One region of the Glycomyces sp. NPDC046736 genome, then DNA from elsewhere that is predicted to be linked to it. Evidence: riboswitches for the same ligand, from Rfam matches in the RefSeq annotation. Region 1 holds a riboswitch; the other holds the start of a gene.
What was found. Region 1 has a riboswitch for cyclic di-AMP ahead of AB0B28_RS12760 (NlpC/P60 family protein). Riboswitches for the same ligand answer to the same signal wherever they lie in the genome.

Region 1 (15,532 bases):
CGGAGTGGTCGACCCTGAATCCGGCGGCCTCGACGGCGCTGCGCAGCACCAGGCGGCGCTGCTCGTAGCGGGCGCGCTGCTCGATCGCGTGGGCCTCGTCGTGCAGGGCCGCGATCGTGGCGCGCTGGACGGGCCAGGGGACCATGAAGCCCGCGTGGCGGCGGATCTCCAGCAGGTCGGCGACGATCTCGGGGTCCCCGGCGAGGAACGCGGAGCGGTACCCGGCGAGGTTGGAGCGCTTCGAGAGCGAATGCGCGGCCAGCAGGCCGGTCAGGTCGCCGTCGTTGACGCGCGGGTCGAGGATCGACACGGGCGGGTTCGCCTCGTCCCAGCCGAGCGTCAGGTAGCACTCGTCGCTGGCGAGGACCACGCCGCTGTCTTGGGCCCAGCGCACGAGTTCGCGCAGGTGCTCGACCGAGGCGACCTCGCCGGTGGGGTTGGTCGGGTAGTTGATCCAGGCCAGGCGCAGTCGCGAGCCTGAAGCGTCGCGCGGGTCGGCCACGGGCCGGGCCTCGGCTCCGGCGAGGATCGCGCCGATCTCGTACGTGGGGTAGGCGATCTCGGGGTAGGCGACGCTCTCACCCGCGCTGATGCCGAGCTGCGCGGGCAGGTTCGCCACGAGTTCCTTGGAGCCGACGGTCGGCAGGACCGCCACGTCCTCGGCCACGCCGGTGTGCCGGTGCAGCCACGAGCGCATCGCGCCCTGAAGGTCGGCGGGCCCGGCAACGGTCGGGTAGCCGGGCATGCCTCCGGCCTCGGCCAAGGCCTGCCGGATCGAGGGGGGCACCTCGTCGACGGGCGCGCCGACGGTGAGGTCGACGAGGCCGCCGGGGTGGGCCGCCGCGCGTTCCCGGTACGGGGCCATGCGGTCCCACGGGAAGCGCGGCAGCCGCCTGGCCGGGGAGGCGCTGTGAAGTCGCCGCAGCGCCATCGCGGCTACTCCTCTTTCTTGGGCAGTTCGGCCACGAACGGGACGTCGTTGTCGATCTTGCCGACCTTGGAGGCCCCGCCGGGGCTGCCGAGGTCGTCGAAGAAGTCGACGTCGGCCTTGGTGTAGGCGGCCCACTCTTCGGGGACGTCGTCCTCGTAGAAGATCGCCTCGACCGGGCACACCGGCTCGCATGCACCGCAGTCGACGCACTCGTCGGGGTGGATGTAGAGCTTCCGGTTGCCTTCGTAGATGCAGTCGACCGGGCACTCTTCGATGCAGGCCCTGTCGAGGAGATCAACGCACGGCTCGGCGATAACGTAAGTCACGAGTCGTCCTTCCTACAGCGCGCAATCGGACGGACTGCGCTGAGATGAGACTAAAGCTTATTGCCATTCGTAGACCCGAAGCCTGGGGGTGCGCCAGATGTTGGGACCCGAACACGTCGGTTCTCGCGTGTCGGTTCGGATCAGGTTGGCCGACCCTGGCCCCGGCCGCCGGTTCACGGACGTCGTGGGCGAGCTTATCGAGATCGGCCCCGGCGGCTGGCGGGTGATGCCGGACGGTGTGGCACGCAAGGGTCCGGTGGGGTTCGACGAGTCCGCCGTGGTGGCCGCGCGGGTGGTCCCGCCTCGGCCCACGCCGTTCTCGGAGATCATCGGACTCGAACGCCTCCTCGCCGAGACCTGGCCCGCGACCGAGACCGCCGACCTGGGCGGGTGGCTGCTGCGCTCGGCGCGGGGCTTCACCAAACGCGCCAACTCGGCGCTGGCGCTGACCGCGCCGCCCGGCGGGGTCGATGAGGCCGCGGCCGCCGTCAAGGCCTGGTACCGCGAGCGCGGGACCCGGCCGCTGATCTCCCTGGCCGGGCCGGTCACCAAGCGACTCGACGAGGAACTGGCCGCCCGCGGCTGGACCGCCTTGGGCCACACCGTGGTGATGACGCGCCCGATCGAGCCGGTCGCGTTCGAAGGCGAGGCGGTCGTGCTGGATTCGCCCGGGGACGATTTTCTCGCCCAGGCGGGCGATGAGGACCCCGAGACGGCCGCGAAGGTGTTCGGTTCGGGCCCGGACCGCGGGTACGCCGAGATCCGCCGCGGCGGCGTCCTCGCCGCGCGCGGCCGGGGCGCCCTGGCCGGGGACCTGGTGGCGATCGCCCGGATCGGCACGGCCGAGGCGTTCCGCAGGCGGGGCCTGGGCACCGAGGTGCTGCGCGCGCTGGAGGCGTGGGGCGCCGCGAACGGGGCCCGGCGGGCCGTGCTCCAGGTCGAGGCCGACAACGAGTCGGCGCTGGCGATGTACGAGCGGCTCGGGTACGCCGAACGCTACCGGTACTGCTACCGGGCGCTCTAGGCGTTCACGGAACCGCTAGGCCTTCGCGGCGCTGCGGGCCGGGTTCGCCTTGTGCTCGAACGCGATCTGGGTGGCCTTGAGCTCGCGTCCGTAGACGTCGACCCCGAGGGCCATCACGATGAGGAACCCGATCCAGCCCGACAAGGCCAGGAGCGCGAAGTAGATGACGGTCTGGGAGAACACCCCGTCGAGGCTCGGGTAGTCCACGCGGGCGATGAGCGGGTTCACCAGGACCGCGAACAGCGTGGTGACCACGAAGATCACGAGCAGTTCACCGGTGATCTCCTTGCGGGGGCGGCGCACGCCCCACCAGATCCCGGCCGCGATCGCCACGGCGGCCATCGCGCCGAACGTGTAGAGGCCCACGAGGTCGCCCACGGTGGTGCCCTCGCCCCAGATCTTGGAGGCGATGCGCCCGGCGAGGTTGGCGAGGATCAGGCCGAGGGCGAAGCCGTAGATCGAGGGCCAGTGGTTCATCAGGAGGCGGTTGAAGTTCACGGTCGGGGCTCCTTCGAGGGGCTGGTCGTCGGCGAGGCCGGGACGCCGGCGGATCTGCGCGGTCTGGGTCGAAAATACTGCCACAGGGAGACCGCGATCCCGGCGGTCCCCGCCAGGAGCAGCGCGTAGCCGTTGAGGCCGCTGGTGATCACGAGCGAACCGGCGCCGGTGGGCATCGAGGCGGCCAGGACCACCGCGAACCAGGCGGCGGCGGTGAGCAGGACGGCCCAGCGTCCGCCGGTCCACCACACGCCCAGGCCCGCCAGGGCCCAGTTCAGTCCGAACGCGAGGACTCCGGCGATCGGGACCGGGGTGCCGCCGATGTGGGCGGGCACCAGGAACGACTCGACGAGCGCGGCGAACAGCGCCGCCGCGACGACGACCACCGCCCCGCCGACGCGGATCGCCGTCTCCAGACCCTTCGCACGCACGCCGCGATCCTACGGCAGCAACGCTTCACGGCTCGCGGCCGCACGGCGCGTTGGAGGCGAGCTCGAATCGCCCGAGAAGGGACAATGCACTCATGACCACCTTGCGAGAGACGACTGACACCAAACGCCGCCACTTGCGACAGTTGCTTCCCGAACGGTCCGATTTCGCTCACGTGCGCCGCCACTGGCACACCGACCTCCTCGCCGGGCTCACCGTCGCGGTCGTGGCGCTGCCGCTCGCGCTCGGGTTCGGGATCGCCTCGGGGCTCGGGGCGTTCGCCGGGCTCATCACCTCGATCATCGCCGGGGCGATCGCGGCGATCCTCGGCGGCTCGAACCTCCAGGTCTCGGGCCCCACCGGGACCATGGCCGTGATCTTGGTGCCGCTGGCGGCGACCCACAGCCACGCGGGCGTGCTCCTGGTCGGCATCATGGCCGGGCTCATGCTCGTGGCCCTGGCGCTCACCGGCGCGGGCCGCTACGCCCGCTACGTGCCCGTCCCGGTCGTGGAGGGCTTCACCGCCGGCGTCGGCGTCGTGATCGCCGTGCAGCAGCTCGCGCCCGCGCTGGGGGAGGAGACACGGAACGCGCACCTCCTCGGCGGCGCGTGGGACACCGTGCGGGCCTTCGCTACCGCGCCCGACTGGGGCCCGCCCGCGGTCGCGTTCGCCGTGGCCGCCGCGATCCTGCTCGGCTCGCGCCTGCACTCGCAGATCCCCACCCCGCTCCTGGCGGTCGTGGCCGCCACGGCCGTGGCCTGGTTCGCGAACCTCGACGTGGGCGTCATCGGGTCCCTGCCGCGCACCATCGGCGCTCCGGAGGCGGACTTCTTCGACTTCTCGTTCGCCGAGATGCCCGAACTGGTGGCCGCGGCCGTGGCGATCTGCGCCCTGTGCGCGCTCGAATCGCTGCTCTCGGCCACCGTGGCCGACAACATGACCGTCGACCAGCACCACAACCCCGACCGCGAGCTGTTCGGCCAGGGCATGGCCAACCTCGTGACCCCGTTCTTCGGCGGCATGCCGTCCTCGGGGGCGCTCGCGCGCACCGCCGTCAACGTGCGCTCGGGCGCGGCCGGGCGGCTCGCGGCCCTGACCCACGCGATCGTGCTGGCGCTCATGATGCTCGCGCTCGCGCCCCTGGTGGCCCACGTGCCGCTCGCGGCCCTCGCCGGGGTCCTCATCGCGACCTCGATCCGGATGATCGAGGTCGGCTCGCTCCTGGCGCTCGCGCGGTCCACGAAATCCGACGCGGCCGTCATGTGGCTGACCCTGGCCGCGACCGTCACGCTCAACCTGGTGTGGGCCGTGACGGTGGGCATCGCGCTCGCCGGGCTCCTCGCACTGGGGCGGATCTCCAGGTCGGTGTCGGTCGAGCCCGAGCCGATCACGCCCGAGGACCACCACGACGAGGAGGCCGCGCTCCTGCACGAGCACATCGTGGCCTACCGGCTCGAAGGCCCGCTGTTCTTCGCCGCGGCCCACCGGTTCCTGCTCCAGCTCCTCGACGTGGCCGACGTGCGGGTGGTGGTCCTGCGCATGGGCCGGGTATCCACAATGGATGCCTCGGGGGCCACGGTGCTCGCCGACGCGATCAAGCGCCTGGAGCACCGCGGGATAGCGGTCTACCTCTCCGGCCTCGAACCGGTGCACGCCAAACCGCTTGAGGCCCTGGGCATCCTGGAACCGCTGTGGCAGCAGGGCCGCTTGTTCGAGCACACCAGCGAGGCCATCGCCGCGGCCCGTCGGCGCCTCAAGGCCGACGGGCTCCTAGAGCAGCTCGAAGCGGAGGCCGCCGCGCAGGCCGAAGCGGAGCGCCCATAGCCGGTCGGGCGCGCCCCGGTGGTCGGCGGCCTCGACCGAGTCGACCAGGGCGTCGTCGGGATTGACGCCATGGAGGACGAGCGTGCCGCGCTCGCCGGCCCACACGGCGCGGTCGCCGTCGAGTTCGGGCCGGATGCGGCTGACGAGGGTCTCGGTGAGATCGGGGCCTAGGTCTTCGAGGGCGATCCCGTCGTCGTTCCAGGTGAAGCGGCGGATGAGCGCGGCCTCGCCGTAGGCGTCGATGTAGGCCTCGACGCCGTCGGGGGTGCCCACGAGTTCGGCGCGGGAGTCCTCGCCGAACTGCTGCGCGGCGCCTTCGACGGTGGGCACCGAATGCCATGCGGCCGAAGGGTGGACCTGGTCGTAGCGTTCGGGCCCGAAGTAGGCCGCGGTGTACTCCCCCGCGCCGGGGTCGCACAGGAGCTGCTCGCCGTCGACGGCGATGAGGAACGAGCCGAGGTCGAGGTGGTTGTGCGGCTCGTCGTTGTAGCCGCCTTTGACCGCGAGGGCCCAGGTGCGGCGGCCCAGGTGGCGGCGTTCGACGAACCAGCCGACGTCGGGGAGCAACGCGCGGCCCTCGTCGACCGCTTCGGCGAGGGGCCGGCCCCAGTCGAGGGTGCGGGTCAGGTGGGCCCAGCGGGCGCACGAGTCGTCGGAGAAGTCCTGGACGCGCCCGGCGGGCAGGGGCGCGTCGAGGCGGTCGTGGAGGCGGGTGAGGAGCCCGGCCGGGAGCAGGGAGTCGGATCCGGTGTCGCCGAACGTGGCGAACGAGCCGGGGTAGAGCTGGGCGCGGGCGGGGAACGCGGCGATGGCCTCGTGCCCGGCGAGGAGGTCCTCGCCGGTGGCGGCCCGCCAGGCCTCGGCGAAGTAGGTGAAGTACCCGAAGCCGTAGACCCAGTAGTCGACGCCTTCGACGCAGCCGCCGTCGGGGCCGAACGAGAACAGGTAGCTCTGGAGCGCGGGCAGGATGCGGCCGCGGATCGCTTCGAGGTCGTATTCGAGCGCGAGCGCGGCCATCCCGGCGGCGCCGGCGCACACGGCGGTCCAGTTGGAGATCTGCTCTTCCCACGCGAACGGGTAGTCGGATTCGAAGAGCGGGTCGAGTACGCGTTCGCGGACTTCGGCCTCGATCTGATCGGCGCCGTCGACGTCCTCGCGCAGGCGCAGGATCTCGGCGAGCGTCTGGGCGGTCTCGCACGCGAAGAGGTCGACACAGGTGCGCGGGTCCTCACCTGCGTCCCAGTGCGCCGGGAGGGCCCATGAGCGCTCTTGGCACACGTCCTTGAGCAGCGAGGAGAGCGCGGGGCCTTCGCCGACGAGGGCGAGCGCGGCGAGGTGGCGGCGGCGCGCGAAGTACTGGACCTCGTAGGGGAGCCTGCGGCCGCTGCGGGCGTAGTCGTCGGCCAGGTCGGGATCGAAGGCCGGGACGGGGAGCGCGGCGATCTCGCGGAGCTCGGCGAGGAGCGGCGTGCGCAGGTCGGACATGGACCGTCGCCTTTCGAGGTGGAGGGCGGGGCGGGGTTCGGCCGCGGCTCAACGGTAACGCGGGCGCGCTTTCCGTCATAGACTCCCTTGTATGCGCATTGGCGAGCTGTCGGAGCGGACGGGCGTCCCGGCCGCCACCATCAAGTACTACCTGCGGGAGCAGCTGCTCCAGGCCGGTGAGCACGGCGAGGGCAACACGGTCGAGTACGGGCCCGAGCACGTGCACCGGCTGACGTTGATCCGGGCCCTGGCCGAGACCGCCGGGCTGTCGGTGGCGCAGATCGGCGAAGTGTTGACGGTGCTTGCGCGCCACCCGGAGTCGGGGTTCCAGGCGCTGGGTGCGACGTTGGCGGCCACGCATCGGGAGCCGAAGTTCTCGCTCGCGAGCGAGGGCACCACCGAGGCGGCCGAGCGCACGGTCGACCAGTTGCTGAACGAGTACGGGTGGGCCGAGGTCGCGCCGCCGATGTACCGGGACGCCCTGGTGACGGCCCTGACCGCGTTCTACCGCTTGGGAAACCCGGACCCGCAGGAGGTGCTGGGGCACTACGCGGACGCGGCGGCGGCGCTCGCTTCGGCGGACATGGAGGCGATCGCCGAGGCCACGCGGGTCGACGGGATCGACGTGGAGCAGGCGGTGACGGCGACGGTCCTGGGCGACACGCTGTTCGCGGCGCTGCGGCGCATCGCGCACATCGCGGCCTCGGCCAGGACGCAGGAGGGCCTGGGGCCGTCGGGCACAATGTGAGGCCCACGCCCCCGAGCACGGATAGCGACCCATGACCGATGATCTGCGGTTCGACCGCGACAAGGACCGCCCGAGCCTGATGCACCTCGTCGCCGACGGGGTCGTGCAGGCCACCGTCGACCTCGACGATCCGTCCTATCTGGACGCCGAGTACATGCAGCGGATCTCTTACCTGGTCGACGCGATGACCGAGCCGAAGCGGCCGGTGCGGGCGCTGCACCTGGGGGCCGGGGCGCTGGCGATGGCCCGGTACGTGGCGGCGACCCGGCCGGGTTCCTACCAGCAGGCCGTGGAGACCAACGAGGCGCTCGTGGCCCTGGTGCGGGCCGAAGCCCCGTTGCCTCGGGGCGTGAAGGTGAAGATCCGCCACACCGACGCCCGCGAGGCGGTCGAGGCCGCCCCCGAGGACAGCTACGAGCTGATCATCACCGACGTATATGCCGAGGCCCGCGTGCCCGCGCACGTCACGAGCGTGGAGTTCCTGCGCCTGGCGCACCGGGTCCTGCGCCCGGGCGGGCACTACGCGGTGAACCTGTGCGACGGCGGCCAGATGCGGTTCCTCAAGCCCGCGCTCGCGGCGATGAGCGCGGTGTGGCCGCACGTGGCGATCATGTCCGAACCGGCGGTCCTGCGCGGTCGCCGCTTCGGCAACGTGGTCGCGGTGGCTTCGGATGCAGAACTCCCGGTCGCGGCCCTACGCCGCCGCTGCGCGGGCGCCCCGTTCCCCTGCCGGGTCCTGGAGGGCGCCGAGCTCAAGGACTACATCGCCGGAGCGACCCCAGCCACCGACGAGACGGCGATCCAGTCCCCACCGCCCCCGAAGTCCCTGCGAAGCTTCTGAGCCCATCCGAGGCCATATGAAAAGGTTCGGGGTCCAGATCGCGACCCACCCCGCCCGCTCCGGTCGACTCGCCCCTCGCGCCGCTCGGCCCGCGAGCCCGGTTCCGCCCGCTCAGCCCTGTCGTACCTCCCGGGCATCATCGAAGCCGGGGGCGGCATAGAACCCGAGTCTCATTCGTCTCCCAGGCCCGCCGACGCCCGTACCACCCACCCCTCCCCCGTTCGGCCATTAAATCCGCAGGATAGCGGCCCTGTCTCGCCTCGTGTCCCCGACTGTCCGGTCCTCGGCGGTGGGTCGCTTCACACGAGACTTGGCGATGCCGGTCACCTGTACTAGCGTCGGCGCCTGTTCCGGTCGGGTCCTCAGGGCTCCCCCAGAGACCCACCCGTCCGGACCGCCGAGCCGCGCAGCGCATGCCGCCCGTTCCTCCCCGGTTCAGGGCGAAACACCGCAGCGCGGGCCGGGGACCCAGCCGCGCCGTCCCCCCATCACTCACGGCGCACGGGGTGAATCCCGCCGCAAGGCGGGTAGGGCGCACTTCCCTGCCCGAACCCGACAGCTAACCCGGTAGGCGGCCGAGGAAGAAAGGCCACCTCGTGGCTCAAGTCTGCACGAATACCGAACACACCAACCGCGCCGCGACGATCCTCCGCCGCGTCGCCGCCTACACCGGCGTCACCCTCGCCACCGTCGGCCTCGTGACCGCGTTCGCCGGCTCGCACGCCGACGCGGCGCCCATCGAGTACGACACGGCCTCCGCGTCCGAGATCGAGGATCACCTCGAAGACCTCGAGACCCGGCGCGAAGCCGCCGACACCACCCTCACCGGGCTCCAGGCCCAGCTGGTGGACGCTCAGACGGTCATCGACGCCGCCACCGCCGAATACGGCGCCGCGGAAGTCCAGCTCTCCTACGTCACCGCCGCGGTCGAATCGGCCGACGACGAGCTCGGCGCGAAGGTCTCGACCCTCGTCGCCTACGCCCAGGAGCAGTCCGACAAGTACACCGAGGCCCAGGACGCCACCAAGGCGGCCGAGGGCCTCGAAGTCGAGATCGCCAAGGCCGAGAAGGAGGTCGCCGACCTCGACGCGGAGATCGCCAAGGCCGAGACCGCCTACGACGAGGCCGCCGAGGCCGAGGCCGCTGAAGCGGCCGCCCTGGCCGAGGAGTCCGCCGCGAGCGAGAGCACGAGCTCGAACTCGTCGTCGTCCTCTTCTTCGTCGTCGAGCTCCACCGCCGCGTACAGCTCGGACGCGGCCACCGCCGCGGTCCAGTTCGCCCGCGACCAGCTCGGCGAGTCCTACGTCTTCGGCGCCGCCGGCCCCGACACCTGGGACTGCTCGGGCCTGATCTCCGGCGCCTACGGCGTCTCGGGGATCTCGCTGACCCACTCCACGTGGGCCATGTGGGACGAGACCAGCTCCATCGGCCGTGGCGACCTCAAGCCCGGCGACCTGGTCTTCTACAACGGCCAGAACCACGTCGCCATGTACATCGGCGACGGCCAGGTCATCCACGCCCCCAAGCCGGGCGACGTCGTGAAGATCTCCAGCCTCGACATGGGCATGTCCATCGACGGCTACCGCCGCGTCTGACGCTCGCGTGGCGGCGGGCCGCACCGAGCACGTCGAGCCGAGCGAAACGGACGCACCGCGCCACCGGAATCGTATTTCCTATAGGAAATACGATTCCGCGCACACGCCGAAGGGCCGGGGTTCTCACCCCGGCCCTTCGTGTCGTTCGTCTACGCCGCCTCGGCCATGACCTGGTCGTTCGCGAGTTCCTTCAGGCGTGCGAGCGCCTGGATCTCCAGCTGGCGGATTCGCTCGCGGGAGAGGTGGAACCGGTGGGCGACCTCGGTCAGGGAGTGCTCGCGGCCGTCTTCGAGCCCGTAGCGGGCCTTGACGATCCCCGCCGAGCGCTCGTCGAGGTGGTTGAGCATCATTTCGATGCGCTGGCGTTCCATCCCGGCGAGGACCACGTCCTCGGGGCTGGGCTCGTCGGAGTCGGCGACCAGGTCGCCGAGATTGGTGTCGCCGTCGTCGCCGATCGGCGTGTCCAGCGAGACGGTGTCCTGGCTCCAGCGGATGAGCTCGTTGACCCGCTCGACCGTGACGCCGAGGGCTTCGGCGATCTGGCCCGGTTCGGGGTCGCCGCCGAGCTCACGGGTGAGCTGGCGGGTGACGTTGCGCATCCGGTTGACGTCCTCGACCAGGTGCACCGGCAGGCGCACGGTGCGCTCCTGCTGGGCGATCGCCCGGCTGATGGCCTGACGGATCCACCAGGTGGCGTAGGTCGAGAACTTGAACCCGCGCTGGTAGTCGAATTTCTCGACCGCGCGGACCAGGCCCGTGTTGCCCTCCTGGATCAGGTCGAGCATCGGCATCCCGGAGCGGACGTAGCGGCGGGCGATCGAGACGACCAGCCGCAGATTCGCCTTGATGAACTGCTCCTTGGCCTTCGCCCCGTCCTCGACCAGGCGCTTCAGGTCCTTCTCGGTGGCCTCGCCGAAGGTCTCCCCCTCGCCGAGCAGGTGCTTCGCGAAGAGGCCGGCCTCGACCGCCTTCGCCAAGTCGACCTCGGCGGCGGCGTCAAGCAGCGGCGTCTTCGAGATCTCATGCAGGTACACACCCACAAGGTCTCGTTCCTCAGCGACCTCTTCGGTGGTGAGGGTGGGTGTTGTCGTTGTCTCCACGCTCAAGGTCTCCTCCAGCTTCCTCGTCCCCCGACACCGCGTGAACGGTGTACCAGTTACAACGACCGCTTCGTTGCGTGGAATTCCGTGCCCCGGTGTTCGATGCGCCACGGTTACCAAATCGATGCCAACGGAAGTGCTTCCGGCCGTTTGCACCGTTTGGGTTACCCCGGTCCCTTCGGCTAAGCTCAGTTCACGGCTCCTGTCCCCTAGACGGGGGTCCGAAGCGCTCATGATGCCTCTGAGACGGGGATCACCTCACCTCGTTCGAGATGCGGTGGCCCGAGTCCTGGTCACGGTATCGTCTTCGGCCTGCTTCATCGCAAACCTTCAATCTCTAGGGGTACACGCGCCTTACCTTGGAAAAGCTGAGAGATCATCTCAATGCGGCCCTTATCACTGCGATGGTGACCGCAAAGGCAGCGACGCTCTGATATCCGCACCATAGCGGACGGTAGCGGTGACAAGCAACACCTTTCCCAGGCGTTGATGTCCGATTCCGAACACCCCTCGTTCTTCTCCAGTCTGCGCCTCCCATCGCTCCCGCGGAGCTGTTCCGACCTCCTGCCGCGCAGATCACCTCAGGGGACGCGTGCGCGTAGAGTTGGCCCGGTGACAGAAGAACGCCTAGTGTGGGTCGACTGCGAGATGACCGGCCTCGACCCGCAGACCGAAGCCCTCATCGAGATCGCCGTACTCGTCACCGAGCCGGACCTGACGCCGCTCGACGAGGGCCTCGACATCGTCATCGCCTGCGACGGTCCGATCCTCGACAACATGGGCGCGTTCGTGGCCGACATGCACGCCAAGTCCGGGCTCACCGACGAAGTCCGCGCCTCGCCGACCACATTGGAGCAGGCCGAGGACGCGGTCTTGGAGTACATCAAGCAGCACGTGCCCGAAGCGCGCACGGCTCCCTTGTGCGGCAACTCGATCGCGACCGACCGCACCTTCATCGCCAAGTACATGCCGCGGCTCGACGACCACCTGCACTACCGGATGATCGACGTGTCCTCCATCAAGGAGCTCAGCCGCCGCTGGTACCCGCGCGTCTACTACAACCAGCCCCCCAAGGGCCTCGCCCACCGCGCGCTCGCCGACATCAAGGAGAGCGTCAAGGAGCTGGAGTACTACCGGCGCACCGTGTTCGTGCCGCTGCCCGGCCCCACCAGCGACGAGGCGAAGGCCGCCGCGGCCTCGCTCGCCGAGCCGGGCGCGTGAGACGCCCGACACCGAACCCACTTGACGGCCAGGGCCGCCCATTGGTTATGATTGTCGCCGGTCGCAGGGTTCAACCCCTGTGAAGACCGATCTTGGTGGTCGTAGTTCAGTTGGTAGAACGCCTCGTTGTGGTCGAGGAGGTCGCGGGTTCGAGCCCCGTCGATCACCCCAAGTCGAAAGGCCTCACGGCATCGCCGTGAGGCCTTTCGCGTGTCGCTATCGCTGGTTCCGCTTGCGGCGCAGCTTCTCTCGCCGCTTGCGCTCAGCGGCCGGGCGCATGATCAGCCGCTCGGCGGCCGTCAGCGAGGAGGCGACCACCAGCAGCGGCACCATGACCCACACCGGCCAGAAGTACACGAACCCGATGGTGGCCAGCAGGATCAGCCACACGCCGAGGTTGATGCCGATCGGGATCGAGATGCCGAACCACAGCCACTTGACCCAGTCCGGCGCCTTGAGCGCGTCGGGCTCGGCGGCCTCGACCAGGCGCTGGTACGAGGGCAGGTCCGCGAGCACGACTTCGGCCTCGCCGACGGTCTTGGCCGCCAGGAGCACGTCCACGCGCTTCTCGTACTCGTCGAGGTCGATGTAGTCCTGGTCGACGGCCGCGCGCAGGATCTCGGTCATGGCGGTGCGCTCGGGCGTGCCGATCCGCGTCTCTCGGTCGCCGTACCGTTCGAGGGAGGACATTCAGTGGGCTCCTTGCAGAGGGGTGTGGGCTCAGTGCCAGCGGCCGCGGTTGACCAGTTGCACGAACGTGGCGATGGACAGGCCGAGGATCGGCCAGATCGGCCAGAAGTTGTCGAACGAACCGGACGAGATCGAGGTCGCGAGCCAGATCAGGGTGCAGATCCCGCCGACGACGACCAGGCCCCGCAGCGCGGGGGTCTCGTGGATCCAGGCGGCGCCCCTGCCGGAGTCGCCGTGCGGGCCGCCGTGGGCGGTCGCCTCGCCGTGTCCGGGGCCGCGTTCGGGCTGTTCTTCGCGTACGGGCTCGACCTCGCCGACCTTGGGCCGCCCGCCGGGCAGGTCGTCGAAGATCAGGTCGAGTTCGGCGTTGGTCTTGGCCTCGTAGGCCGAACGGGTCCGGTCGTCGAACTCGGCGAGGTCGATCCGGCCCTGGTCGAGGGCGGCTTGCAGCTGCTCGATCGCCTTCTCGCGGTCGGCGTTCGAGATGCGCAGCTTGCCGTGGTCTTCGGTCACGAGCCCAATTATGGCACCGGCGGATCAGCTCTCGCGAGCCGCGCTCGCCGCCAGTTCGCCCAGCTGTTCGACCCCGCCGTCGGGGGCCGTCAGGACCCAGACGCCGTCCTCGCACAGCGCGATGGTGTGCTCGGTGTGGGCCGCGACCGAGCCGTCGTCGGTGACGATCGTCCAGCCGTCCTCGAGTTCGGCGGTGTCGGCCGAGCCGAGGGTGATCATCGGTTCGATCGCCAGGGCCATGCCGGTGCGCAGCTTCGGGCCCTCACCGGGGCGCCCGTAGTTGAGGATGTGCGGGTCCTGGTGCATCTCGGTGCCGATGCCGTGCCCGCCGAAGCCGGTCACGATCCCGTATTCGCCCGACTGCTCCACGGACCGCTCGATCGCGTTGGAGATCCCGCCGAGGCGCCTGGCGGTGGCCGCGGCCTTGATCCCGGCCCACATCGAGGCCTCGCAGGCCTCGCGCAGCGCGGTCAGCTCAGGGGCGACGGTGCCGATCTCGATGGTGATGGCCGCGTCCCCGTGCCAGCCGTCGACGATCGCGCCGACGTCGACCGAGAGCAGGTCGCCTTCGGCGAGGACCGCGTCCTCGGAGGGGATGGCGTGCACGACCTGGCGGTTGACCGACGAGCAGATCGAGGCCGGGTAGGGCCCGAAGCCGATGTCGTAGCCCTTGAACGAGGGCACCGCCCCCGAGGAGCGGATGACCTGCTCGGCGATGCGGTCGAGTTCCGCCGTCGTCACACCCGGTCCCGCGGACTCGCGCATGGCCTGGTGCACCTCGGCCACCACGAGCCCGGCGGCCCGCATCTTGCGGAACTGCTCGGGGGTCTTGTACTGGATGCGCTGACGACGGAACACGACGACTACGCTGCGGCGCCGATGGCCGCGAGGGCGCGTTCGGTGACGTCGGCGACCTCGCCGATGGCGTCGATCCGCACCAGCTTGCCCTGGGACTCGTAGTGTCCGATCAGGGGGGCGGTCTGCTCGGCGTAGACCTTGAGGCGGTTCTTGATCGTCTCGGGCTTGTCGTCCGTGCGCTGGTACAGGTCGTCCGAGTCGGGGTCGGCCGGCGGGTCGAATTCGAGGTGGTAGACCTTGCCGGTGGACTTGGAGACGCGGCGGCCCGAGAGGCGGCGGACCACCTCGTCGTCACCGGCGACCAGTTCCAGCGCCAGGTCGAGGGCGGTCCCGGCCGCTTCGAGGACCCGGTCGAGGACCTTGGCCTGCTCGGGGTTGCGGGGATAGCCGTCGAGGAGGAAGCCGTCCTTGGCGTCGTCCTGGGCCAGCCGGTCGGCCACCATGTCGTTGGTGACCTCGTCGGGCACCAGGTCCCCGGCGTCCATGTACTGCTTGGCCTTCAGGCCCAGCGGTGTGCCGCCGGAGACGTTGGCGCGGAAGATGTCGCCGGTGGAGATCTTGGGGACGCCGAGCCGCTCGGCGATGATCTCCGCCTGGGTGCCCTTGCCGGCCCCGGGCGGGCCTACGAGTACCAGTCGCAAAAGTGTTCCTCCCGTGTCGTCACCTATGAGGGCGGCGCCTGCCTCAGCGCAGGAAGCCCTCGTAGTGGCGCTGCATCAGCTGGGACTCGATCTGCTTGACCGACTCCAAACCGACGCCCACCATGATCAGCACCGAGGTGCCGCCGAACGCGAACTGCGCGAACAGCTGCTGGTTACCGAACGCGATGATGGCCAGGTTGGGAAGAATAGCGATCGTGGCCAGGTACAGCGAACCCGGGAAGGTCAGGCGTGACAGGACTCGCTGCAAGTAGGTCGCGGTGGGGTTGCCCGGGCGCACGCCCGGGATGAACCCGCCGGCCTTCTTCATGTTCTCGGCGACGTCGTCGACCTTGAAGGTGATGGACACGTAGAAGTAGGTGAAGAAGATGATCAGGAGCGCGTACAGGGAGATGTAGACCCACGAGCCCTGGTTGAGCAGGTAGCGGTCGATGAAGTCGACCCACTGCGATTCGCTGTTCTGGTTGAGCTGGCGGAACAGCGTCGGGATGTAGAGCAGCGAGGAACCGAAGATGACGGGCACGATGCCGGCCTGGTTCACCTTCAGCGGGATGTACGTGGAGGTCCCGCCGTACATCTTGCGGCCGATCATCTTCTTGGCGTACTGCACCGGGATGCGCCGCTGCGACTGCTCGATGAAGATGACGGCGACCATGATCGCCAGGCACAGGCTCATGATGACGGCGAACATGAACCAGCCCTCGGACTCGCGCAGGGCCCAGAACTGGCTGGGCATCTGCGCGGCGATGGACGCGAAGATCAACAGGCTCATGCCGTTGCCGACGCCGC
Region 2 (15,532 bases), on a different contig from region 1:
GAGGCCGCCGAGCACCGCAAGCGGCGCACCCAGGAACTGGCTCTGGCCGAGGCCGACCGGCGCGAGCGGGCCCAGAAGGAGGAGGCCGACCGCCACCAGCAGGCCATCGCGACCGCGCAGCGGATCGTGTCCGAGGCCGAGGACCGGCTCGCGCTCGCCGAGGAGCGCGCGCGCTCGGCCGAGAACCGGGCCCTGGAGCGCCGCGAGGAGGCCGAGCAGCACGCCAAGGACGCCGTGCACCGGGCCGCCGAGCAGGTCAAGACCATCAGCGCCGAGGCCGAGAAGGAGTCCGCGCGCCTGCGGCGCAGCGCCGAGGAGCGCGCCGCCGAGCTGGTCCAGCCGCTGGCCGAGGAGGTCGCGGCCCTGACCCGTCAAAGGGACAGCGCCGGGTCGAACCTCACCGACCTGCGCCGCCAGCTGGGCCTGGTCTCCGGCGACGACGAGCCGACGCTGTCGCAGTCGTCCTCGCCCGCCCCGTCGATGTCGTTCAGCGGGCTCTTCGAGTCGGCCTCGTTCGAGTCCCCTTCATTCGAGTCGGCGTCGTTCGAGGCGGCGTCGCTGGAGTCGGACCCGCCCCCGGTGGTCATCAACAAGCAGCGCGAGCCCTCCGACTCCGACCGCACCCAGCAGTTGCCGGTGGTCCGGTAGGCCGAACCGAGCACCCAACCGAACAGCAGCGGGCCGCAGGGCCCGAGCCGCGCGCCGCGGTCAGCCGGGCGTCGGACGGAATCAGAGCCTTCTTGGAAATACAGGCAAACCGTTCGCCGCACTGGCCGACCGCGGCGCGGCCCTATATTATAAATAAACTGAACTATTTCGGTGGGAGCGGATTCCCCGCCCCCTTCGCACCCCGGTTCGGGCCGCCTCGGCGACTCGCGCCCCGGCACGTCGGCGAAGCCACGCCGACACCAACTCTGAACACACGATCACAGGAGCCCCCGCACCATGCAGCGCCGCATCTCGCTGATTCCGCAGCCGCAGCAGCTCACCGCCGAAGGCGGCGACCTCGACCTGAGCACCCTCAGCGCCATCGCCGCCGAGCCCGACCTGCGTTCGCTGGCCTGGCTCCTGTCCGACGGGCTCGCCCGCGGCACTGGCCTGCGCCTCCCGGTGGTCGACACCGCCGAGGGACCGGCGATCCGCTTCCGCCTCGAAGGCGAGCGCCCCGCCGACCTCACCACCGCCGCCGAGGCCTACCGGCTCAGCGTCACCCCCGAAGGCGTCGAGCTCACCGCCGCCCACCCGGCCGGAATCGCCCGCGGCATCGCCACGTTCCGCCAGCTCCTGCCCCCGGACGCGCTCCGCGAGGCCCCCGCCGCCGACCCGATCGTGCCGCTGGTCGAGATCGACGACGAACCGCGCCTGCGCTGGCGCGGCGTCATGCTCGACCTTTGCCGCCACTTCCAGCCCAAGGACTTCGTCCTCAAGATGATCGACCGGGCCTGGCTCCACCGGCTCAACGTCGTCCACCTGCACCTGACCGACGACCAAGGCTGGCGCTTCGACGTCCCCTCGCGTCCCAAGCTCGCCGAGATCGCCTCCTGGCGCGCCGAGACCAAGATCGGCCACGCCCGCGACACCGAGCAGGGCTACGAGCCGACCCCCCACGGCGGGCTCCTCTCCGTCCCCGACCTGCGCGAGATCGCCTCCTACGCTCGCGAGCGCCACATCCTCATCGTCCCCGAGGTCAACCTCCCCGGGCACGCCCGCGCGGTCCTCGCGGCCTACCCCGAGCTCGGCGCGGGCCAGAACCTCCCCGTCTGCCCCACGTTCGGAGTCTTCGAAGAGGTCCTGGAGCCGACCCAGGAGTCCCTGGACTTCGCGCTGGAGGCCTACACGGCCATCGCCGAGGTCTTCGAGGGCCCGTACATCCACATCGGCGGCGACGAGGTCCCGATGACCCAATGGGAATCCTCCCCGGTCGCCCGCGAGCTCATGGAGCGCGAGGGCATCGAGGACGTGCGCGGCGTCCAGGCCTGGTTCACCAAGGCCTTCTGCGCCCACCTGGAGGGCATGGGCAAGAACGTCATCGCCTGGGACGAGGTCCTCGACGGTGGCGCCCCGCCCGAGGCCGTCGTCCAGGTATGGCGCAACGAGGCCTACGTCAAGAAGGCCATCGCCGCGGGCCACCAGGTGATCGCCTCGCCCGAGCCGTACTGCTACTACGACCACTACGAGGGCGACGGCCCCGAAGAGCGCCTGCGCATCCACGGCCACACCTCGGTCGACAAGGTCGCAGGCTGGGACCCGGTGCCCCCCGGGATCGACGCGGACAAGGTCCTCGGCGTGCAGTGCCAGCTGTGGTCGGAGTACCTGCCCACCCCCGAGGACGTCGAATACGCCGCCTTCCCGCGCCTCTCGGTCCTCGCCGAGGTCGGCTGGACCAACCTCGACGTGCGCGAGGCCAACCCGGTCACCGACCGCTTGAGCGACCACCTCGTCCGCCTGCACGCCATGGGCATCGGCTACCGCCCGCTCGAGGGCCCCAAGCCCTGGCAGCAGGGCGGGACCGGCCGCCGCAAGCGCTTCGACCACCAGTTCGTCGAACACGCCGCCGAATAGGGACGACACGAGGAAGGCCCGTGCTTTCGCACGGGCCTTCCTCTTTGCCTGTGGTCCCCGGCGACGGCGCCGGCGGCGCGCTGCGGGTCAGCAGCTGGGTCAGCGAAACGGGAAGCCGACTCCGTCACCGGGGAGTCTGCGGCCGCTCGCTACGGCCTGCCGTAACCGTCGATCGAGCCGTAGTACATGTCCGCGATCTTCACGACCGTGGTCGAGTTCGGGGCGTGGATGATCTGATCGTTGCCGATGTAGATCCCCACGTGGCTCAAGCCGTGGTAGAAGACCAGGTCGCCTTCCTTGAGCTCGTCGCGGGAGATGCGCGCCGTCTCGTTCCACTGCGACGCCGCGTTGTGCGAGAGCGAGACCCCCGCCGCGGCCCACGCGGCCTGCGTCAGGCCCGAGCAGTCCCACGAGTCCGGACCGGACCCGCCCCACTGGTACGGGTCGCCCAACTGGTCATAGGCGAACTGCACCACCGTCGACGAACCGGAGTAGTCGCCCCAGTCCTCGCGCGTCGGCTGCGGGTTCTCCTCGGCGTACGCCTCGTCGAACTCCTCTTCGAGCGCGGCGATCTCGTCCTCGATCGTCTCCTGCTTCGCCTCGATCTCGCCGAGGATCTCGTCGGCGCTGGCCTTGAGCGCTTCAAGCTCGGCCATGCGGGTCTCCAGCTCGGCGACCTGCGCGAGGGAGTCCTGGAGGAGGAGGTTCTCGGCGTCGGTGAGGTTCGAGAGGTACATGAGGCGGTCGGCGAAGTCGGACGGGTCGCCCGAGAGCACCGAGTTGACCATCGTCATGTTGCCGCCGGTGTACGCGGTGGCGGCGATGTCGCCCATGCGCTCGTTGGCTTCGAGGGCGGCCGCTTCGAGTTCGGGGAGCTGGAGCTGGATCTCGGCGATCAGCTCGTTGGCGTCCTCGAGTTCCTCGTTCTTGAGGTTGTACTCCTCGATGATGACTTCGAGCGCTTCGTGGCGCTCGTCGAGTTCGGCTTGGATCTCGTCGCTGGTCTGCGCGGAGGCCTGGGAGGCGGTGAGCGCGGCGGCGGTGGCGGGTAGCAGTGCGACGGCCGCGAAGGCGGCCGCGATGCGCCTGGTACGCATCAAGGATGCGCTCCTTCCTTTGGGCGCCTACCGGGTTAGCTGTCGGGTTCGGACGGAAGGAAGGGTCGTCCTACGCGCGCTGAGGCGCGATTCACCCCCGTCGACCAAGCCTGGTCGACTGCTGGTTCCCCGGTTCGGGCGCCTCCCGGCGGCCCGCGGAACGCGGCCTCGCTGGGACGCCGCACCGATTCGGCGTGCCGCGCGGCGGATGCGGGGTGCACCCGAGGGTCCGACGCGACGGCTTCACGTTAGAGGTCTACAAGGGCGGAGACAAGGGCGGGGGGAGAATTTCTCGCACAGTGGCGCGACAATGGCACGGAATATTACGGGCCGCAGTACATGACTGACGAGCAGTTGTCGGTATACCCCCTTAGGGTATACAGTGACGGGCGGAGGGAAGCGATATGGCGACCGAGACGAACACCGGGACCGAGGCCGAGACGGCGCACGCACAGGCGCAGTCTGGTGATGCGCAGTCTGGTGATGCGCAGCACGGGGACGGCCAGCACTACTGGTACCACAGCGACAAGGCGGCGCTCACGCGTCGCTTGAAGCGCATCGAAGGCCAGGTGAGGGGTATCCAGCGGATGGTCGAGGACGACGAGTACTGCATCGACATCCTCACCCAGATCTCGGCTTCCACCAAAGGCCTCCAGGCCGTGGCGCTCAATCTTCTCCAAGGGCACCTCGCCCACTGTGTCGCCGAAGCGCAGACCTCGGGCGACGCGGCCGCCGCCGAAGCCAAGGTCAAAGAGGCCGCGGATGCCGTAGCGCGCCTGCTGCGCACCTGATCCCGAACTCAGATGGAGACTCACATGGAAACTGTCTACGTCGTCAAGGGCATGACCTGCGGACACTGCGCAGGAGCGGTCACCGAGGAGATCTCGGCGCTCCCGGGCGTCGCGAAGGTTGACGTCGCCCTGGACACCGGCAAAGTCACGGTGACGAGCGAAGCCGCCCTCGAGGAGACCGCCGTCCGTGAAGCGGTCGACGAGGCCGGCTACGAACTCGTCGGCACCGCCTGAGACCCCGGCCCTGCACCCCCGTTCACCGGGTGTTCAGGGCCTCACCCTTGTCCTGGTCTTGGTCAACTGACGTACCATCGATCCCATGTCAGTCTCCGACGACGACCGCTCGGTCGAACTCGACGAGGACTTCGCGATCCTCCCCGACCAGACCTCCGACGACACCGACCGAGGCTGGGGCGAACAAACCCCCCGAACCACCCCCGCGAAAGCAAAGGGCAAGACCCGCACCCTCTCGGCAAGGGACCGAGAACTCTTGGCAGACCGCCCCCCGCACTGGAGCTGACCGCTTCACTGCGCCGAGCCAGTAGCCAGGCGGCGCGATAATCCCCCATGGATGCTCAAGACTGGCTCATGCTCGTCACCGTGCTGGTAGCCCTCGCCGTCCCCTACATGACCTTCCGCCTCACCGTCCGCCTCGAACACCACCGCTGGCTCCGCGAACGACGCCAGGAGGCGTACACCGAATGGCTGCTTTCCAAACGCAGCAAGGACGTCAAGTCCGATGCACAGTTCTTGATTCCCCAAGGCTTGCAGTTCGACAAGAGCGACCAGGAGTAGCAGTTCGGGTCAGACTGAGCCCGGGTTAGTGCGGCGGCGACAACGGGGTGAGTGGATGGGTGGGTGGGTTGTGCGGCTTTCCGCGGCGAGTGGGCGCGGGTCTTTGGCGGCGACAACGAGGTGAGTGATTGGGCGGGCGGGGTTTTCGGGCTTCCTGGTTTAGGGATGGTTGCTGTTCGGGCGGCGGCGACAACGAGGCGTGTTGTTGGGTGGGGCGGGGAATGCGGCTGTCTGGCGGGGATTGGGCCCGGGTTTTGGGGCGTGGCTGGTTTTGGGCATGCTGGTGCCCCAGGCTGTTAGGCCTGTTGTTTGGTGGTGGGGGTGGCGAAGCGTTCGCGACATCGCGCCTTCGCTTTCTTGATGGCAGCGTGTGCTCGTTCCCTTGAGACCGCTTCGGCTCTGGCATCGAGATCGGGTTTCATGGTCTGCGGCCATTCCGATCGGTAGAGGCCGGTCGGGAACACATCCCAATCCGAGTCTTGGTTCTCCGCGTCGATGTCTTGATCCGAGCGCCAGTCCTCACAGCCACACTCGGTCGCGCCTTGCTTGGCGGCGGTGCCGGTGTCGTGGTCGTGGTGGGTGATGATCGCCTTGCCGGGGCCGGTTTTCTCGACAGTCCAGCCTTGGGTGTGGATCCGCCCGTGATGGAAGCGGCACAGGAGGATGAGGTTGTCGGCGGTCGTTTCGCCGCCGTCGGCCCAGTGGGTGATGTGGTGGGCTTCGGTCCAAGCGATCGGCCGGTTGCATCCGTACCAAGCGCAACCCTGGGGCTGTTCGAGTTCCAGCTTCCTGCGCAACGCAACATTGGGGAGGCGGGCGGCCCTGCCGAGTTCGATCGCTTCACCAGTCTGGTAGTTGAACACGCTCGGGATGATGCTGGCTTCACAAGCGAGGCGGCGAGCCTGAGCGACCGAGACCGGCTTCCCTTCGAGGGTCGGGACCCGGTCAGTGTCCTTGCCCTGCAACGTCTCGATGTCCACGGCGAGGTCGAGGGTCGCGGTGTGACCATGCCGAGTGGTGGCCTCGGGGCTGGTCCCGTAGCCCGCCAAGAGCTGATGCAGCGCTTCGGCATCCCGGTTCGCCTTCGCAGGCAAGACGCCTTCACTGTCCTGCTCTTCTTGGCGCGGGGGCAGGCAGGCGGTCTTCAAATACTTGTCGAGCAACCGCCCGGTCTCATCAGCGAGTTCGCCGGAGAGCGACCACATGCCGTTGCCCTGTTCGGTCAGTTCGATCCATTGCAGGGACTGCTCCCCAAGGGTTTCGAGCAGCTCGGTCTCTTCAGCCAGATGCGCGGCCAGTTCATCGAGATGGCGTTGCAGGTCTTTGAACGGAGCATGGGCGCAGTACTCGGCGATGAGGTGTTCGGGCGTGGCGCAGGAAACCTTGGGGTCGAAGGGGGAGACCACCGGTGCCCGGAACGGGGTGCGGGCGAACAAGCGCATGGCAGGAGTGCGGTCGAGTTGCCTTACCGCATAAGCGACCTGATCAATCCGAGCCGCCCCCGTGGTGGCAGCAGCAGCGAGGGTCTGGAACTTGCGCGACAGGCGAGCGATCGCTGCGATGTCGGCAGCGACCCGGGTGTGGAAGTCGAACTTCGCACACAACCAATCCCGCAGCCCTGAGTACCCGTCGACATCCCGGTGGATCTTCCACGCCTGCGCCTCCATCACCGCTGCGAGCACACGGGCATGGAAATCATTGATGGCAGTCGCGGCTTCGTCGAGGAGCGTGTGGATGGCAGTGGACTTCTCCGTGCGAGTCGGAGTCGCGGTATCGGTTGCCATCGGAAACACCTCCTCAAACAAGATCGTGGTTTTCGCTTCCTTGTACTGGTTCAATGATAGAACCACCCAGACACACTGTCATCACCCACAAGGGGAAAGACTACTCATATTCCCAGGTCACAACCCCCGCCGCGCCACCAACCCAACCCCACCACGAAAACCAACCCCGGCTCCCCGCCCACCCTTTTGTCGCCGCCGCCTGAACCCCAACCCCAACGAACCCGGCCACGAAAAGCCACCCCAGGCCGCCGCCCGACTCGTTGTCGCCGCCAAAAGACCCGGGCCCACCCGCCGCAGAAAGCCGAGCGCCAACCAGGACCGGCCCCACACCTCGTTGTCGCCGCCGCTCTAACTCCGGGCCCAACGGGCCCGGCCACGCAGACCAACCCCGTGCGCGGGCGGGATCTCAGGGGCAGTGCACGGCTTTCATGAGGTAAGCACGCTTGGAGCTCTTGTTTGTCGTGGGTGATGCCGAGGATTTCTAGTGGTGTGGTGTAGGGATGGTTGCTGAGGTGGTCGTTCCAGGCGGTGACGTCGTTGCTGTCCTTGGCCTTCGCGGTGTCTAGGCGTTTGAGGATCGCGATTGCGGCACCGTGGAGGCTGGCGAGGTTCGCGGCCAGGTTCCCTGCGGGCGTGGTCGATCGGTCCTGGCCGAAGGCCACCTCCCGCGTCCCATGCGCCGGCTCGATGCCCCAATGGCCGCGGATGGCCTCGGCGAACTCGGCCGGTTGCAAGGCGCGCGTGTTGCGGCTGGTCAGGTAGAACATGACATGATGGTTCACTTCGCCGGTGGCCTCGTCGCGGGTCCAGTGGCGGGTCCGGGCGATTTGGGTCAGGCCCGGGAAGTCCAGACGCACCGCCCCGCCAGCGGCGAGGACCTTCACTGTCCGCATCTGCGATCGCTCATGGCCCCGTTCGCGGGAGGTGTGCGCGTTGTCGACCTCGTTCCACGGCAAGTGCTTGGCCAGGGTATGCAGCAGTGGCCGGTTTCCCTTGAGCGAGAGGCAGTAGTCGGCCCCGGCATCGAGCACCGCCTGGGCGGTGCCCTCGTTGCAGTGCAAGGCATCCGCGCTGACCAATGCCCCCTCGACGTCCAGGCCCTCGCACAAAGCCCGAAGCGCGGCGATCTCCTCGCCCTCATCAGTCATGGTCTGGCCGCCGAGACCGCCCCGGTCGGCCAAGGCGCCCACCACGATCAGCTTCGACCCGTCCCCGGTGCCGCGCCCGGCACCCACCGGGCGCTTCCCGTCGGACCGGACCTGCCGCACCAGGTCGGTCGCCTCGCCTTCGGCCACCGGGACGATCCGGGAAGCGAAACGGGCCAGTTCAACAGGATCGAGCCCGGACAGCACCTCGACCAGGCGGTTGTACGAAGGCAGCGACCACCACGAGACGCCCCCGACCTCGATGCCGATCCCACCCAGCGCACGCACCACCACCTCCGGCGCCTCCCCGGCCCACCTGGCCCACTCCAACGGTGTGTTCCTCCCACACAACAGCCCCGCCAAAGCGACCGCGACGAACACCGACAGCGGATAGCACCGGCCCCGCATCCCACGCGGATCGGTCAACTCCGCAGCGCACTCCTCGAACCGCGCGACACCACAAACTTCCGCCAGATCCTTGCCAGACAACGGCTTCCCCCTTCGAACCCGGACACGTTCGAAGCACTCAACGAAGAAACCCGACCCCAAGACACGGCCCCACCAACCGAAACCCATTCGAGAAGCGATGCTGAGCCGCGCTCAAGATATCGTCGTCGCAGGAGAATTGCCCTCGTGAACGACATTGGGGGCCCGCCCACCGGGCGGCTCCTCACTCGCCGATATCGGCCATGTCCCGCAGCCACGGCTCCTTCTTGGTCCAGAACACGAGGTCGCCGCTCTCATACGGGTCCCAGCCTTCGAGGACTTCCCGCAGCCTGCCCCGAATCGCCGGGTCCTCCTGCGAATACCCCACCGCAGCCGCCGCCACGCCCGCCAGGCTCACCGTCCCGACCCACTTGCTCCGCCGCATCGAAGCATCCGCGGCCCACCGCAACAGATCCTCGACGACCCCGGCCTCCCCGGCGGCCCGCCGCCCAAGCTCCGAAATGCACCGAGCTCGATACACCACAGACCGCCCCGGCGACTCCACAACCGCCCGCAACTCCGCAGTGGACATCGGAGAAAACGTCTCATCATATTCGAACAACACTCGGACCCCTCGCTTTCAATGTCAACGATATAGCCGGTCCTGCGACGCGGCTTGTTCCTGGCCACCGGTCACAGTCCCGACGGGAAATCCCAGTCACCGAAGATTTCATTGGTGACCTCCCGCGGGAGGAGATCCTCTCCGAGGTCCAGGTTGCCTTTGATCTCCCGCAGTCGAGTGTCGCGCAGTTCCACGAGTTGGTCGGCGAGGTCGTCCCTCCCCATCGCGCGCGCTCCGTCGATCTCCAGGTTGTACGAACGCTCTTCCGACGCTGCGAGGAACCTGCGGTCATATGCCGCCCGCGTTCCGGGCCAGCCTGCCGCCTCGTTGTCCCGCATGTGGCTCATCTCGTGGCGCAGCGCCCAGATAGACGCATCCGGGTCGAGGATGATCTGCCCTGGGTCCCCCGGACCCCCAGGGTTGTAGGCGATGCCGCCTGGCCGAGACCGGATCTCGACGCCCTTATCCTCGGCCTCCTGGATCAGCCGCTGCCACTCCTCCGGGTGGGTTTCGCGTCCAGGTCCCAGGTCTCGCATCGGATCGCCATCCGAGTGGAAGCGGCCTGGCGTGCGGGTGGGTCTGGTGGGGGTGCTCGGGGAAGCGGGACCCGAAGAAGCGCCGGATCGGCGAGGCGAACTTTTCGGGAGGGATCCGCCGTGTTTAGCGGTGGTCACGGGGGTAGTGGCCTTTCGCAGGAACGACTGGAGACGATCTCGACCTAGTCGGAATTGGGCCGAGACTTCACCGATCGAGTCTATCGAATCGTTCCTGCGTCAGGGGTTCGCCAATTAGTCGCTTGGTGGGCAGGCCTGGGCGATCGCATTTGCGTCTGCTTGGGAGAAGTAGGCCACCATCTGGTGGAAGTGGGCGTTGCCCGCTATGTGGCAGGGGTACAGCCCGGTTTGGACGAGCATTGGGATTGAGATGTGGCCTCGGCTTTTGAAGTCGTCGAGGATGTCCTTGTGGCCCGGTTGCTTGCTGGGGGTCTTTCCCACCGTCTGAAGGGCCCGGGACGCCAGGAGGGAGGCTCCCTGCGTGCCGGGCCCGGTCACCCCCGTGAGAGCGGGGGCTACGCGACGTGGACGGATCAGCCCTTCACGGCACCGCCGGTCAGGCCTGAGACGATGTACCGCTGGAGGCTCATGAACACCCCCACCGTCAACACCGAGGTCAACAGCGTCCCCGCCGCGAAGATCCCGAAATAGCTCGCTGGCGAGTTCTCGGCCGTCAGCGTCTTGAGTCCGACCGCGAGCGTCATTTCCGGCCGGTCGGTCAGGAACAGTGACGCGAGGATGAAGTCGTTCATCGTCCCCACGAACGCCAGGATCCCCGAGATCGCGATGATCGGCGTCGCCAGCGGCAGGATCATCCCGAAGAAGATCTGCGCGTGCGAGGCGCCGTCGATCGTGGCCGCCTCGTCGAGCTCCTTGGGGATCGTGTCGAAGAACCCCTTCATCAGCCACGTCGAGACGCCGAGCGCCCCGCCCATGTACACCAGCATCAGCCCGAGCTTCGTGTTCAGGCCCGCCACCGGGTAGAACTCGCCGATCGTCCCGAAGATCAGGTACAGCGCCACCACCGCGAGGAACGCGGGGAACATCTGGATCAGCAGCAGGAACAGCAGCATCGGCCGCCGCCCCTTGAACCGGAACCGGCTGAACGCGTAAGCGGCCAGCGACGAGATCAGGATCGAGATGAACGCCGCCGGGACCGCGATCACCAGCGAGTTCATGAACCAGCTCGCGAACGGCACGTTGTCGTCGGTGAACAGCTTCTCGAAGTTGTTCAGGCTGAACCCGGTCGGCAGCAGACTCGTCGAGGACAGCGTCCCGTTCGGGTTGAACGCCGCCGAGATCACGTACACGATCGGGATCAGCCCGAACACCAGCACCGTGAGCGCCACGACGTGCCGCCAGCCGAACTCGGTGGCCCACTTCGCGAACGGGTGCCGCCCCTTGCGCTTCTCGCCGACGGTCATGAGTACACGTCCTCTTGGTTGCGGGTGAAGCGGAACATGACCGCCGAGATCGTGGCCACGATGAGGAAGATGAACACGCTGATCGCCGAAGCGAAGCCGTAGTCGGCGCTGGAGGCCCCGAAGGCCTGCCGGAACGCGTACGTGATCAAGAGGTCGGTCCCGCCGACGGCGTCCCCGGCCTTGAACGGGTTGCCGCCCGAGAGCAGCTCGATCGCGTTGAAGTTGTTGAAGTTGAACGCGAACGACGAGATCAGCAGCGGCGTAAGAGCGATGAGCAGCAACGGCAGCGTGATCTTGCGGAAGGCCGTCACGCCGGTCGCGCCGTCGATCTTGGCCGCCTCCAGCGAGTCCGAGGGCAGCGCCTGGAGCGCGCCGAGCGAGATCAGGAACATGTAAGGCCAGCCCAGCCACGTGTTGGCGATGAGGACCATCGCGCGGGCCGACCAGGTGCCGCCGTACCAGTTCACGTTGAGGTTGAACAGGTCGTTGATCAGCCCGAAGTCGCGGTTGAACATCTGCGCCCACACCAGCAGCATCGCGAACGAGGGCATCGCGTACGGCAGGATCATCAGGGCCCGGTAGACCTTGGTGCCCCGCATCGACGGCTTGTTGAGCGCCATCGCGGTGCCCAGGCCGATCGCGAACGTGAACAGGACCGACCCGGCCGCGAACATGATGTTCCAGGCGAACACGCCGAGGAACGGCCCGCGGATCTTGGGGTCGGTGATCACGTCGAGGTAGTTGTCGGCCCCGATGCCCACGCGCCACCCGACCAGCGCGGCCTTGCCGTCGTCGGTGACGAACGTGCCGGTCTCGTCGTCGGCGTGCCAGACGGTGCCGGTGGCCGAGTCGGTGATGCAGTCGCAGGCCTCGTCGTAGGAGCGCGTCGAGATGCCCTCGAACGCCGAGAGGCCCTGGACCTTGATGCCGGAGTCTTCGCCGGTCGGGACCGCGAGCTCGGCCAGTTCGCCTTGGCGCTCGTTCAGGTCGGCGAGCGTCCACACCGTGTAGTCGGGGGCGGCGGTGATGCGGCCGGCCTCGTCGAGGGTCGCGCCTTCGAGTTCGACCAGGCCCTCTTCGGTGCCGGCCCAGGTGGAACGGTCCTCGGTGTTCGTCAGGAGCAGGGTGAGCTCGCCGGAGGCGGACTCGCCGACGGCCAGGAGGTAGGTCGATCCGCCGGGGGTCTGCTGGACGCCCGCGGCGATGATCGCCTCGGTCGCGGTCTCCTTGTCGACGCGGTGCCCGTCCCCGTAGTTGGAGAAGGAGGTGCCGACGGTCAGGAAGACCGGGAGGATCTGGAAGGCGATGAGCAGCAGGGTGCCGGGGATGAGGTATTTGAGCTGGACGGCCCGGCGCTGGAGGTAGACGTAGAAGACGATGGCGACTACGGCCGCCTCCAGCGCCAGGCCCCACCAGGCCCCGGCTGCGATGAGCGGCAACGCCGCCCAGACGGCCAGCGCGGCGACCACCGCGAGTACGCCGATCTTGATGATCAGGCCCGCGGCGGTCGTTGGTCCGGCCGTCCGGGAACGTTGGTCGAGCACTGTGCGTTCCTTCGCTCGTCGGGTGTGGAGCGGGGGTTATCCGGCGACGGCGTCGCGGATGGACTGCGCGGCGGTCGCGGCGGCGTCGGCGCCGGTGGAGACGCCGTCGACGGCGTCGGCCTGGGCGCGGCCGAAGGGCTCCCAGACGGCGTTCATGGCCGGGATGTTCGGCATCGGGACGGCGTTCTCGCCGGCGGCGGCGAAGCCCTGGACGTCGGTGTTGCCTTCGGAGAAGGTCTCGGCGGCGGCGGTGAGCGCCGGGAGGCGCCCGCCGGCTTCGGCGAGCTTGACCTGGAGGTCCTCGGTGAGGACGTAGTTGGTGACGAACTCCTGGGCGAACACGGCGTTCCCGGCGGTGTTGGACACGTAGAAGCCCTGGACGCCGAGGAACGGCGAGGCCGGGTTCTGGCCTTCGAAGCCGGGGATGGCGGTGACCTCGTAGTTCAGGCCCGCGCCTTGGACGTCGGTGAGGGCCCAGGGGCCGGAGATCATGAACGCGGTCTTGCCGTCGACGAAGAACGGGATGGTGTTCGAGGAGTCGATGGTGGTCTTGAGGATGCCGTCGGCCCCGAGTTCGGCGAACTTCTCGAACGCGGCGACGCCGCCGGGCGAGTCGACGCCGACGTCGTTGGGGTCGAGGGTGCCGGTGCCGTCGTCCTTGAACAGGTACCCGCCCATGGAGGAGAACAGCGGGTAGGCGCTGTAGGCGTTGCCGTCGACGCCGACTTCCATGGTGAGGACCTCGTCGGTGCCGGCGGCCTGGCCTGCGGTGATGAGTTCTTCGAAGGTGGCGGGGGCCTCGGGCGCGAGGTCGGTGTTGCGGATGAGCGCGATGTTCTCCATGGCGTAGGGGACGCCGTAGAGGTTGCCGTCGACGGTGAAGGCCTTGACGGAGGCTTCGGCGAGCGCGGCCTTCTGGTTCTCGTTGAGGGTGATCGGCGCGATGACGCCGTCGGCGGCGAATTGGCCGGACCAGTCGTGCGCGCCCACGACGATGTCGGGGCCCTGTCCCTGCTCGGCGGCGGTGAGGAAGTCTTCGCGGAGGGTCTCGACGTGCTCTTCGACGATGACCTTGACGCCCACGGAGTTCTCGAAGTCCTTGACGAACTCCTTGAGCACGGGCGTGCGGGTCTCGTCGGCCCAGATCACGAGCTCGCCGGAGAACGATTCGGTGGACTCCTCGTTCTTCGGGTCCTCGTCCGAACCGCAGGCGGCTGCGGCGCCGAGCGCGGCGGCCGAGACGGCGGTGATACCCAGGGTCCTTCTACGCATGACTTCTCTCCTCATTGAGGGGCCCCGGGGCGGGGGCCGCTGGTCCGGGGACTCGCGTCCCGACTCCCTCGGATATTAGCAAGATGTTTCAGAAGTGGGAAAGCCTTGCAATCAAACTGTTGCCAAGTTTCAGATAGGCTAGTCTGTCATCATGCGGCTTCGACTCTCTGACATCGCCCGGCAGGCCGGGGTCAGTGAGGCAACGGTGTCCCGGGTGCTCAACGACAAGCCCGGCGTCGGTCAGCAGACCCGACAGTCCGTCCTCACTGCTCTCGACGTGCTCGGTTATGAACGCCCCCAAGCTCTCCGCAAGCACGCTATCGGCCTCATCGGCCTGGTCGTGCCCGAACTGGAGAACCCGATCTTCCCCCTGTACGCGCAGACCATCTCCAACGTACTGGCCGGTTCGGGGTACACGCCGGTGCTGTGCACCCAGACGCCCGGTGGCGTGTCGGAGGACGAGTTCGTGGAGATGCTCCGCGAGAGAGCGGTCGCCGGGATCATCTTCGTTTCAGGCTTGCACGCCGACACCGCCGCCAGCACCGAGCGCTACCAGGAACTGAAAGACAAGCGACTTCCCGTCGCGTTCGTGACCGGGCACCCCGAAGGCGTCGAAGCCGCCTCGTTCTCGTGCGACGACACCGTGGCCGCGCGGATCGCCGTCGAGCACCTCGCCGGGCTCGGGCACACCCGGATCGGCCTGGTCTCCGGGCCCGACCGGTACTGGCCGGTGCGCCGCAAGATCTCCGGCTACCGGGCCGCCATGCAGGGCGTCGGCCCCGAACTGATCGAGTTGACGCTGTTCGGCGAGCAGGGCGGCCACGCCGCCGCCTCGCGCCTGATCGACCGCGGCGCGACGGCCGTCGTGTGCGGCTCGGACATGATGGCGCTGGGCGCGATCCGCGCAGGCCAGGAGCGCGGCCTGGACGTCCCCTCCGAGTTCTCCGTCGTCGGCTACGACGACTCCCCTCTCATCGCCCACACCAACCCCCCGCTCACGACCGTGCGGCAGCCGGTGCGCGACATCGCCACCGCCGCCGCCCGGGCGCTGCTCGACGAGATCGCCGGGCAGCCCACGCCGTCGTCGGAATACCTGTTCCGACCTGAACTCGTCGTACGCGGTTCCACCGGTGCGGCGCCCCGAGACTGAGAAGGGAACTCACCGATGAGTCAACAATGGTGGCGCGACGCGGTCATCTACCAGGTGTACCCGCGCTCCTTCGCCGACGCGAACGGCGACGGCATGGGCGACCTGGAGGGCATCCGCTCCCGCATCCCCTACCTGGCCGAACTCGGCGTCGACGCCATCTGGCTCTCGCCGTTCTTCGCCTCGCCCCAGAACGACGCGGGCTACGACGTCTCCGACTACCGCGCGATCGAGCCGCGTTTCGGGAACCTCGACGACTTCGACCGGATGCTCGCCGACGCCCACGCCGCGGGCATCCGCCTCATCGCCGACATCGTCCCCAACCACACCTCCTCGGAGCACGCCTGGTTCAAGGCCGCGATCGCCTCG

Region 2: another riboswitch for cyclic di-AMP. It lies ahead of AB0B28_RS04930 (NlpC/P60 family protein); the one in region 1 lies ahead of AB0B28_RS12760 (NlpC/P60 family protein).

The regions. Positions count from the first base shown of each region.
Region 1 is NZ_JBEYYO010000011.1:77,722-93,253, forward strand. It holds gene dapC (succinyldiaminopimelate transaminase) at 1-931, opposite strand, end outside; gene fdxA (ferredoxin) at 937-1,257, opposite strand; gene AB0B28_RS12725 (GNAT family N-acetyltransferase) at 1,442-2,281, shown strand; gene AB0B28_RS12730 (hypothetical protein) at 2,297-2,779, opposite strand; gene AB0B28_RS12735 (hypothetical protein) at 2,776-3,210, opposite strand; gene AB0B28_RS12740 (SulP family inorganic anion transporter) at 3,303-5,033, shown strand; gene AB0B28_RS12745 (heparinase II/III family protein) at 4,980-6,518, opposite strand; gene AB0B28_RS12750 (MerR family transcriptional regulator) at 6,610-7,266, shown strand; gene AB0B28_RS12755 (fused MFS/spermidine synthase) at 7,298-8,107, shown strand; cyclic di-AMP (ydaO/yuaA leader) riboswitch at 8,544-8,696, shown strand; gene AB0B28_RS12760 (NlpC/P60 family protein) at 8,704-9,702, shown strand; gene AB0B28_RS12765 (sigma-70 family RNA polymerase sigma factor) at 9,852-10,808, opposite strand; gene orn (oligoribonuclease) at 11,415-12,023, shown strand; tRNA gene AB0B28_RS12775 (tRNA-His) at 12,119-12,194, shown strand; gene AB0B28_RS12780 (DUF1707 domain-containing protein) at 12,240-12,713, opposite strand; gene AB0B28_RS12785 (DUF1707 domain-containing protein) at 12,744-13,226, opposite strand; gene map (type I methionyl aminopeptidase) at 13,251-14,084, opposite strand; gene AB0B28_RS12795 (adenylate kinase) at 14,090-14,725, opposite strand; gene secY (preprotein translocase subunit SecY) at 14,769-15,532, opposite strand, start outside.
Region 2 is NZ_JBEYYO010000003.1:247,328-262,859, reverse strand. It holds gene AB0B28_RS04940 (cell division protein DivIVA) at 1-648, shown strand, start outside; gene AB0B28_RS04935 (beta-N-acetylhexosaminidase) at 946-2,562, shown strand; gene AB0B28_RS04930 (NlpC/P60 family protein) at 2,712-3,659, opposite strand; cyclic di-AMP (ydaO/yuaA leader) riboswitch at 3,668-3,820, opposite strand; gene AB0B28_RS04925 (metal-sensitive transcriptional regulator) at 4,064-4,450, shown strand; gene AB0B28_RS04920 (heavy metal-associated domain-containing protein) at 4,463-4,684, shown strand; gene AB0B28_RS04915 (hypothetical protein) at 4,770-4,970, shown strand; gene AB0B28_RS04910 (hypothetical protein) at 5,018-5,245, shown strand; gene AB0B28_RS04905 (DUF222 domain-containing protein) at 5,542-7,083, opposite strand; gene AB0B28_RS04900 (ISAs1 family transposase) at 7,134-8,663, opposite strand; gene AB0B28_RS04895 (hypothetical protein) at 8,845-9,045, opposite strand; gene AB0B28_RS04890 (hypothetical protein) at 9,294-9,758, opposite strand; gene AB0B28_RS04885 (sugar ABC transporter permease) at 10,310-11,200, opposite strand; gene AB0B28_RS04880 (ABC transporter permease subunit) at 11,197-12,744, opposite strand; gene AB0B28_RS04875 (maltose ABC transporter substrate-binding protein) at 12,781-14,016, opposite strand; gene AB0B28_RS04870 (LacI family DNA-binding transcriptional regulator) at 14,168-15,166, shown strand; gene AB0B28_RS04865 (glycoside hydrolase family 13 protein) at 15,182-15,532, shown strand, end outside.